3 regions of the Dyadobacter sp. NIV53 genome follow, and region 1 is predicted to be linked to each of the others. Evidence: riboswitches for the same ligand, from Rfam matches in the RefSeq annotation. Region 1 holds a riboswitch; each other region holds the start of a gene.

Region 1 (3,192 bases):
CAGAACTTTTCGAAGTGAATCCGCCGCTTCTTCTGCTCCTGGCAGCATCATGGATTTGACCATAGGAGCATGTACAGATGTAATTCCCAGCTTAAACAACTGAGAATGAACAACGGTTAAATCACTAAAACCGATAATCCATTTTGGAGATTGTATGAAATTTGTAAAGTCCAGATCATCAACAATCCTGGAACAGCCATAACCGCCACGGGCTGCCATAATTGCTTTTATTGACGGATCATCTAACATTTTCTGAAAGTCTGTCAAACGATCTTCATCACTGGCGGAAAACTGATTGAATGAGCTTTTTAATGTCTGACCTTCAACTACTTCCAGTTTCCATTCATTTTTTAACCGGTTAATTCCCGGAATCATTTCAGTATAGTTGATAGCACTTGCAGGAGCAATAATTCCTATTTTATCACCGGCTTTTAAAAATGACGGAATTTTAATTTTGGTCATAAATTGTTAAAACGCGTGGTATTGACAACAATTTTGGAAGCCTGAGTACAGGTTAAATAAATACAACATCTTCAACAAGATCACTTTTCATTTCTCTGTTGATAAGCTCAATGATTTTGAATTTGGCACGAACCAGTTCACTCCGTAAAGGAGCGGATTCTATCTGAAGAAAAAGTACGCGGTCTTTGATATACACTTTTTGGGTCCTTGATCCGATAGCCGAACCCATGATTTTGTCCCAATGCGCTACAACATACGACTGATCAAACCTGTTTCGTAACCGGTATTTTTCAAGCATCTGATCAATAGCATCTTTAAGAGGTGTTATCCCTGGACGGCGGGATGCTTTTTCTTTATCAAAACGGTATTGTTGTGCCATATTTATTGTAGTGCTTTATACAAATGTAAGAATATAGAAGGGAATAAGGAGGAAGGACGTAGTGGAAAATGGATTAAAAATTCGTTTTCAGGAATAATACTTTGAGGTTGAGGAAAGTAAAAATAAATAAGCCTGGAACGAGTTCAGTGCCAACAAATAAATCAGTTTCGGAGCAAATTAAAAACAAGTGTAATTTGCATTTTCAGCGATCCGGACTTAATATTGCAGCATCAAGTCAATTGCTTCACTTAACAGCGATTGATTTATAAAGAAGAGGCGAGAGAATGGGCTCAAAGAACCTCTGGCAACCTGCTACCAAATTTGGAGAAAGGTGCTAATTCCCACCTAAGTTATTAGGAGATATAAAATCAATTCGCATGAACTTACTGTTAGAAATTTCCGTAAGCCGGATGGCTTTAATCTCGTACCTGAAACTGGAAAGTAGTTTTCAATAAGCAGGATCGTGTATCTTTTTCTGGCTCATTCCGGAAACAGGTCATCTTATATCATATTTTATAATTTAAACTTTGTGCTTTGGCACTCATGCAAGCGGAACAAAAAATTTATAAATATCCATATACCTATTCCCTGGAATTAGGTCGTGAATTACCGGGTTTCGAATTGTCTTACACTACGTATGGCACCAGGAACGACGGAGATGATAATATTGTATGGATCTGTCATGCGTTAACAGGAAGTTCCAATGCGGCTGAATGGTGGGATGGTCTGGTAGGAGATGGAAAATTTTTCGACCCGGCCAAATATTTCATTATTTGTGTCAATGTAATTGGTTCTGCTTATGGGTCTACCGGCCCACTTTCCATTGATCCTAAAACGCAGCAGCCATTTTACAGGAATTTCCCGCTGATTACTGTAAAAGATGTAGTCGGAACCATGGAAATCCTGCGCCAGGAATTACAGATCCGTAGAATAAAAATATGTATTGGAGGATCTTTGGGTGGCCAGCAAGCGCTGGAATGGGCGGTGGAAGTTCCTGATCTGTTTGAAGAACTGATATTGATTGCGTCTAATGCATTGCATTCGCCCTGGGGTGTAGCGTTCAATGAGTCACAGCGCATGGCGATTGAGGCTGATCCGACTTATAATGACAATAATAGTGAAGCGGGTGGAATGGGGTTGCGTGCAGCCAGATCCATTGCGTTGTTGTCTTACCGTAATTATGATACATACAATTTTACGCAGGCACGTGACAATCCGGATCAGATCGATGATTTCCGGGCATCATCCTATCAGCAGTATCAGGGAGATAAATTTGTGAAACGCTTTAATGCGTTTTCCTACTGGATACTGTCCAAAATTATGGATTCGCACAACGTAGGCAGAAATCGTGGCGGAATTGTGCACGCATTAGGTATGGTAAAAGCAAAAACGCTGGTATTGGGAATAAAATCTGATTTGTTGTTTCCATTATCTGAACAGCAATTCCTGGCGAGGCATATTCCGGATGCAGTTTTTCAGGAAATTGATTCTTTATATGGGCACGACGGCTTTTTGATAGAGTATAAGCAGTTAAATCAGGTAATAAAAGCCTGGCAGCAAACAAATGGCCAATTGCAGATTGCTAAAATCGGTTGATGATTAAAACAAAAGAGTCGCAGATAATTTCTTTGCGGCTCTTTTGTTTTAACTACAAATTGGAACTTTCTATTTAGATATCTTCAGCAATAGCTCAGGTTCGTTTGTAGTGATGAAATCTACATTTTGATCCAGAAACCATTTCATTACCGGTTCATCATTTACGGTCCAGGTATTGGTAGAAAGATTCAGCTGATGCATTTCTTTGATCCAGTTTTCATTTTTCTTGAAAACTGTAAAATGATAATCAACACCGCTTAAACCTGCTGCCTTAATTTCAGCTGGCGTTTTATCTCCATTCAGGTATTCCACATGTGCATTTGGAGCAAGCTGTTTCACTTTCAGGCACACATCGTAGTCAAACGCGATGTAATCCGTAATGCCTTCAACTTTTAATTTTTTAACCATTTCTACACATTTTTCGGTCAGTGCAAGTGAACGTTCTTTGCTGATAGAAGAAGTTTTTATTTCAAGGATCAAACGTGTATTTTTTTGTTTAGCACCAGCTTTCAGGTATGCTTCCAGTGTAGGAAGATTCTCTCCATTTTCCAGTTTGATCTGTAATAATTCTGTTGAATTGGTTTTTTCGATATCTGTACCTTTAACAGCATGATCATGATGAACGAAAAGAACGGAATCAGCTGACATGTGTACATCAAACTCGCTGCCGTAACATTTTAGTTTAATTGCGTTTTCTAATGCGGCAATAGAATTTTCAGTTGCACTCGTATTTTTCCATGCACCGCGATGCGCTA
Region 2 (3,192 bases), 840 kb from region 1:
ATTGCTCCTGACAAAGCAAGATTATTAGCTTCCGTCGCTCCCGACACAAAGAAAATTTCATTCGTATCGGCACCAAGCAAACCGGCAATAGTCTGCCTAGATGAAGCAATGGCCTCTTTCACTTTACGGCCTGCCCAATGACTTGATGAAGGATTACCATAATTAGATGTCAGATAAGGCAATATGGCTTTTACTACCTCGGGATCAACTGCTGTCGTAGCAGCGTTATCACAATATATTTCCATTCTTAAAATTTCAATTATCTGGTTATTAGCTATCTATGTTGTCGATCAATAATTGATCATGGCAATGGTTCTGCTATTAATTTTGCAAGATCATTATTCCATTTTTTTACATAGTCCTGATAAAACTGCCCGGTTCCCTTTCCTGAAAAACCAGTATGTATTTCCTTCACTTTCCCATCACGGCCTACAATAATCGTAGTCGGGTAAGCCATAAATTTGTCGATTGCGGGTAATTTTTCTGCAACAATATCTCCTCCTACTTTTCCTGCAAAAAGCATATCATACTGGATATCAAAACGGTTTTTCAGTTTTGTCAAAGTACCTTTTGCGAATTGTAAATCGTCTTTTGCTTCAAAAGCCAGGGCAATTGCTTCTACACCTTTTGCTTTATTTTCCTTATACCAGGGTGCCAGAAACTGAATCTGATCAATACAATTTGGGCACCAACTTCCCATCAATTCAATTATAACGACCTTGCCTTTGTATTTTTCATCACTCAACGAAACCAATTTTCCATTTACATCAGGAAAAGTAAAGTCCAGTTTATCGTATCCCGGTTTCAGGAAAGTCAATGCATAAGCATCAGGCAAAGCAGCTTTATCATCTTTTGTACCTTCAAAAAGGATAGGTTCGGCACCTGCACCAATGGCACCGGTTATTGTTTTATCATCCGTGATCTTACCTTTTACGTAAGCTACACCCGATCCGGTAAAGCCAGAAAGTTCAAATTCATTGCCTTGTACATTTCCTTCCAATTCCCTGCTATCTCCTGAAACACTTAGAATAATCCCATTCAGCTTATTTCCTTTTTGTTCAAAAACAGCCACACGATCGGGTAATGGTTTACCAGTTGTTGGGGAATTTGCTTTGATTTTAATTACCCACTTTCCAGACAAATTAGTTGTAGGAGCAACTTCCTTCCCGGGTTCTGTAAACCGATAAGATTGTCCCGGCTGTGCGGTAAAAGAAACCGGGGTTGATTTATTTCCGGCGATCAGGCTTTTCTGTACTCCGCTAATGCTCCCGTCACCTTGAATTTTAGCAAACCAGGCATATTCAAATGTATTTAGAGTAACCTGGATAGAATCCCGTGAAATATGTTTTACATTAAAATCATCTCTCCTGTCTCCATTCGTAGCCGTCAAAACCGGTGCTTGGCCAGCCCCGTTTGCGACTTCAAAATTAAAAGGGACAGCTCTTTGCCCAACCTGAAAAACACCTCTCCATTTGCCATTGGTCAATGGCTTATTTTGAGCCAGCAAAGTGGTAGACAATAAAACTGCACTGATTGTACCTACGAAAAATAAACTTTTAATTTTCATTACTTATAATTTTGCTTTTAGTAATAGAGTAATTTTTGAAAACCTAAACGATAAACTGATCTGTGATATAAATGATGTATCTCAGAAAGTTCATATCCTTCTGGTAATTGCATCATTAAATTCGGCACGCCTTCAACTCAATATTCCATTGGTTTTTTTAGATTTATCCTTAGAATTAGGTTGGGGCACCTTAATTGGTCATAGGTTGCCAGAAGATCATAGAGCCTAACCTCTCCCTTCATTCTCGATAAATCTACTAATTCGATAGACAAAGGTTAATTTTATTTTTCAGAAAAACTAAAACTCTCCCTGTTTTTTCAAAAATAATATTTGTCCGGGTAATAACTATTTGATAATTAAGGAGATTTAAATATCGTTTTATTAGATAGTTTACTTCACAACCAAATAATTCTAATTGTAAAATGAAAACAGAAACGGAGATTGTCAGCGAGCTTAAATCCAGATACAATGATTTAAGCAATTTTCAGGCTTTACACATTGCTTGTGAAATTAGGAGAAATAATATTTTAGAAGCAGCACTTATTGTTAAATCTGAGGAAGGCAAAAAAGCAATATTGGAAGCGATTGCTGCTGCACTGGGCTATGATCAAAATAAATGATTGGGTCTAAAGCAAAAAAATGAGCCGTAGCTCATTTTTAAGAATCAAATAGTGTGTTATTATTTACTGCTTGTTGGAATTACCCAAAATAAGCTAACCTGAATAACGCTGTTCTTGAAATCAGGATCAATGTCGTTTCCTTCAAAATCCCCAACCTTAGAAAGGCCTGCCATGTACCTTGCTCCGATTCCTAAGCCAATACTGGATTGATAGCCAATTCCTGCTCCGATTGAAAGATCAAGATTTTTTGCAAAATGGTCAATGGTTTGATCCGGAACATCTTCACCTGTCCTGAAGGAAGCCTGAGGACCTGCTTCAATGTAAAATCCGCCATTGGTTTTTAATCTGATCATTACCGGAACGGCTACATAAGAGGTTTTAAAGTTTGACTTTGTTCCGCTGTCGTTAATTTTCCCTCCCTGTGTTGAAAACAAGACTTCCGGTTGAATTGAGAAGTTTTTCCCGATTCCAAAGTTGAGTAATCCACCGAAGTGATATCCTACCAATGCATCTGATTCGATATCGCCACCTGTATAATTACTAATGTTAATACCAGCTTTTGGGCCGAACGAAAAGCCTTGTGAAAAAGCAGCAGTACTGAATACTGCAAACAACAATGCTAACGAGATTTTTTTCATGTCTTTATTATTAAGATTTGAATATGTGGATCAATAATGTGAGTATTAAAAAATTATACCAATTATGATTATGCTCAGAAAATCTCAATATGCCGATAAAAGAAAACAGGCTTAAAAACAAAGATAGGTTTGCTTATAAATTAAGAAAGGCTATCTTTGCACCCTGAATAACCACACAGAGAGGTGTCCGAGTGGTTGAAGGAGCTACCCTGGAAAGGTAGTATATGGGTAACTGTATCGAGAGTTCGAATCTCTTCCTCTCTGCATTTTATAACAAAAGCCCTGCAAATGATGGATTTGCAGGGCTTTTATTTTACATCCATTAAAATAATCGTTAATACTAATCTACAAAATGCCGGAGGCATGA
Region 3 (3,192 bases), 1.2 Mb from region 1:
GGAATCGCTGCATTGAAAAACAGGAGGGCATCCTTGGCTTTATTGGAACCTCCGCCTCGGCGGTCAAAATAATGCCGGTCAATACCACGGTCGCTCAATATTTTTTCATCAATTTCCTTTGTATAGATAGCGTCATAATTTCTTGTATTGGCACCACCTCCATAAATCGGTCCAAGATATAATGCAGCATCGTCGTTTCCCGGCAACAGGGCGATCGCCTGTGTGGCAAATTCCGCAGTTGTGTTCAGATAACCACCTGTTTTACCAAGAGCAAAACCATAATTTGCATTCGTACGGGTAGTAGTACCGTCTCCCCGCCGCCTCGTACTGGCCGTTGAGCTCAATGTAAGCTCTTCAGTTGTTTTGTTCAAAACAATGTTGATCACACCGGCAATAGCATCAGACCCATATTGTGCTGCTGCTCCATCGCGAAGGATTTCTACACGCTGAATGGCAGCCGTTGGAATAGAGTTGAGATCATAACCTGTTGCCCCGTTTCCCAAACCACCCCAGTTGATATTGGAGCTTTTGTGACGGCGCTTGCCATTGACTAGTACAAGAAGCTGGTCGACGCCCAGGCCTCTTAACTGAGACAGGTTCAGTGCGGATCCTGCATCGCCCGCATTGCTTCCATTTACGGAATGAAACGAAGGAGAGACATATTGAAGCAACTGCGTGATACTTACCTGCGGAGCAGATTCTAAAAGAGGTTTAAGGTCAATCACATCGACCGGAACAGGTGAATCCAATTTGGTACGATTGGCGTTTCTGGAACCTACCACCTGCACTTCTCCAAGCGTATGGCTGGCGGGCTGAAGTACCACATTATAACTGTTTTCAGCTGTGATCTTAATCTCCTGTGCTGCAAACCCAATAAAAGAAAAGACGAGCTGTTCGCCTTTTACAAGGTTCAGGCTAAACCGTCCCTCAGCGTCCGTAATTGTGCCCTGCCTGGTGTTTTTGATTGAAACGTTTACACCGGGAAGTGTACCTCCGTTTTCAGACTCAGTAACCGTTCCAGTTATGGTTCGCTGCTGTGCAAAGGAGGCAACGGAAACGATCAGGAATAAAAGTAAAAAGTATTTTTTCATTCAATAAAATGTTAAGAAGCTGTTGAGTGCTTCGGGTATACAGGTAATGGAAAGATCGTAACGTGAAATGATAAGAATCAAATAACTTATATCTATATACGTAATCTGTTTTTCGATTTGGTGACGACGGGATTGTAAGTCTACATGTTCAGCAGGGCGGGGGAGCCTGCAGTTCCTACCCCTTTTGAGCCGTGTCCAAACATAATAAGGGTTACTTATTATTTACCCCGTCTGTCACCAAATCGGAAATTACAGCCGATGAGAAGAGTTCGGAATCTATTATTTGCTTTTAGTGCTTGCTTTGGTAACTGACGATGATTGGGTAGCAACAAGCGAAACATCAAGATTGAAATTGTCGTCGATGGCTTTGTCGCCTATTGTAGAAAAAAAGCTTTTTGAATTATATTTAATATCATATTTGGTGCGGTCAATTGCAATTTTTGCATTTGCTGTCAGGTTTTTTCCATTTGCCGTAATTTCAGCTGGAAAACTTACCTCATTGGTTATCCCTTTAATAGTCAGTTTTCCTTTTACATTGTATTTATTGGCACCCGCAGCAGTCACCGATGTGATATCCAGTTTTGCCACCGGATATTTTGCAACTGAAAAGAAATCGTCATTCTTAAGGTGACCTGTAAGTTTTGCATTGTACTCCGGATCTTTAATATCCGTGACAGTCAGATCATTAAGGTTTATTTCAAAGCTGCCGCCTTTTAATTTGCCCGCATCCAACAGCAAAGTGCCGCTTTTAATGGGTGCAAGGCCTGTATGCTCGCCGGTTACTTTTTTTGCATTCCATACCAGTTTACTTTGCTTTGTATCAACGGTATACGAGTTTTCCTTCACTATTTTACTGTAAGGGCCTGTAAATGAAACCAACGCAAAAGTTGTAAGGGAAATGGCAGATAAAAGAATCTTTTTCATGAGGTTGAATGGATATTGAGATAATAATAAAATACTTAATCTAGTGATTATATAGAGTAATTTTTGATACGATTTAGGAAATAAAAACAATCTACCCCCAAACCGTACTTACCAGAGCAGATTGTTAAATTTTTAAGGATTTAACTTCTCCACTTATCACCGGGACAACATTTGCCAGAGCCAGACTTTTGACAACTTGCAACTCCGTTAAAAACGGAACGGGATAAAACACATTTTTTTGACATGACTGGTAAATTTATAGTTCCTGTATTAGGCAGGTTAGCACTTATTCCGCCTTGGAAAGTTGCTAAGAGTTCATTGAGCCTGTCTCTCCCTCTTTCTGTATAAATCCACTTTTACTTTGCAGGTAGTAATCGTAAGACGATGCAAAGGTAAGGCCATGATTTCCGGTTTATCAAAAATTATTTGAAGTATTTTTAATAAAATCGGGAATTATGCCACAGAATAATTGATTGTCGTTACACGATTTCCAGAATGATTTAGCACCCATTTTCGTAGCTATTTTGTTCTAAACAAAATACAATGGGTTTTGTTGTTGCCGGTTACATGAAAAGAATGCTTAATAGGAGATATGGTTTTTCGTACCTAAGAGGAAGGAGTACTTTGTCAAATTTAAAACCTAACTTATCGGGTGAATTATTAAAAAAGGAGTTAATAGTTAGCTAAGATGATTGATCGAGCGATAGTTACCGCACGGCGGACCGTTCAGTGTGACAAACATTTTGTTAAATTGAAAGCTAACAGCTCAATATACCGCATCTTGGTGGTACGAAACCAAATAAACCTATAAACTCTATAAAATTAGTAGACAAATATTTGTGATCATTTTTTTTCTGTCCTACATTTGTCCACGTTTTAGAAACGACTGATTAGAAACCACCTTTAATTGGTTAACATATTCCCCGGAAAAAATCCTGCAAATGTTTCCGGCAGAGTGAGAGTTCTTTCGGATAATTCCGGTAAGGCTATATGATTAACTATTTTTCAATTTTAACAAATCACGTTGTATGAAAATCAACAACCAGATGAAGGCGGTGGCTTTGGCAGGTGCCACTATTTTAAGCAGTTTTGCAAGTGCATCGGATGACAAACCTCACGCAAAGTCACCGAAACAAGGAATTTGGCGCGGGGAGTTCGTAATCAGCGAAACGCATAT

What was found. Region 1 has a riboswitch for S-adenosylmethionine ahead of metX (homoserine O-acetyltransferase). Riboswitches for the same ligand answer to the same signal wherever they lie in the genome.
Region 2: it holds a riboswitch for S-adenosylmethionine, as region 1 does, so the genes downstream of both, KZC02_RS25585 (peroxiredoxin) here and metX (homoserine O-acetyltransferase) in region 1, are expected to answer to the same signal.
Region 3: it holds a riboswitch for S-adenosylmethionine, as region 1 does, so the genes downstream of both, KZC02_RS26820 (YceI family protein) here and metX (homoserine O-acetyltransferase) in region 1, are expected to answer to the same signal.

What each region holds. Positions count from the first base shown of each region.
Region 1 is NZ_CP081299.1:5,367,303-5,370,494, forward strand. Features, by position in the region: gene KZC02_RS22210 (LD-carboxypeptidase) at 1-462, opposite strand, end outside; gene KZC02_RS22215 (DUF721 domain-containing protein) at 515-841, opposite strand; SAM riboswitch class I at 1,102-1,210, shown strand; gene metX (homoserine O-acetyltransferase) at 1,385-2,437, shown strand; gene KZC02_RS22225 (glycerophosphodiester phosphodiesterase family protein) at 2,507-3,192, opposite strand, start outside.
Region 2 is NZ_CP081299.1:6,202,848-6,206,039, reverse strand. Features, by position in the region: gene KZC02_RS25590 (cysteine desulfurase family protein) at 1-245, opposite strand, end outside; gene KZC02_RS25585 (peroxiredoxin) at 302-1,567, opposite strand; SAM riboswitch class I at 1,728-1,821, opposite strand; gene KZC02_RS25580 (hypothetical protein) at 1,990-2,187, shown strand; gene KZC02_RS25575 (porin family protein) at 2,247-2,825, opposite strand; tRNA gene KZC02_RS25570 (tRNA-Ser) at 3,003-3,089, shown strand.
Region 3 is NZ_CP081299.1:6,551,078-6,554,269, forward strand. Features, by position in the region: gene KZC02_RS26815 (TonB-dependent receptor) at 1-1,091, opposite strand, end outside; gene KZC02_RS26820 (YceI family protein) at 1,371-2,015, opposite strand; SAM riboswitch class I at 2,269-2,366, opposite strand; gene KZC02_RS26825 (peroxiredoxin) at 3,044-3,192, shown strand, end outside.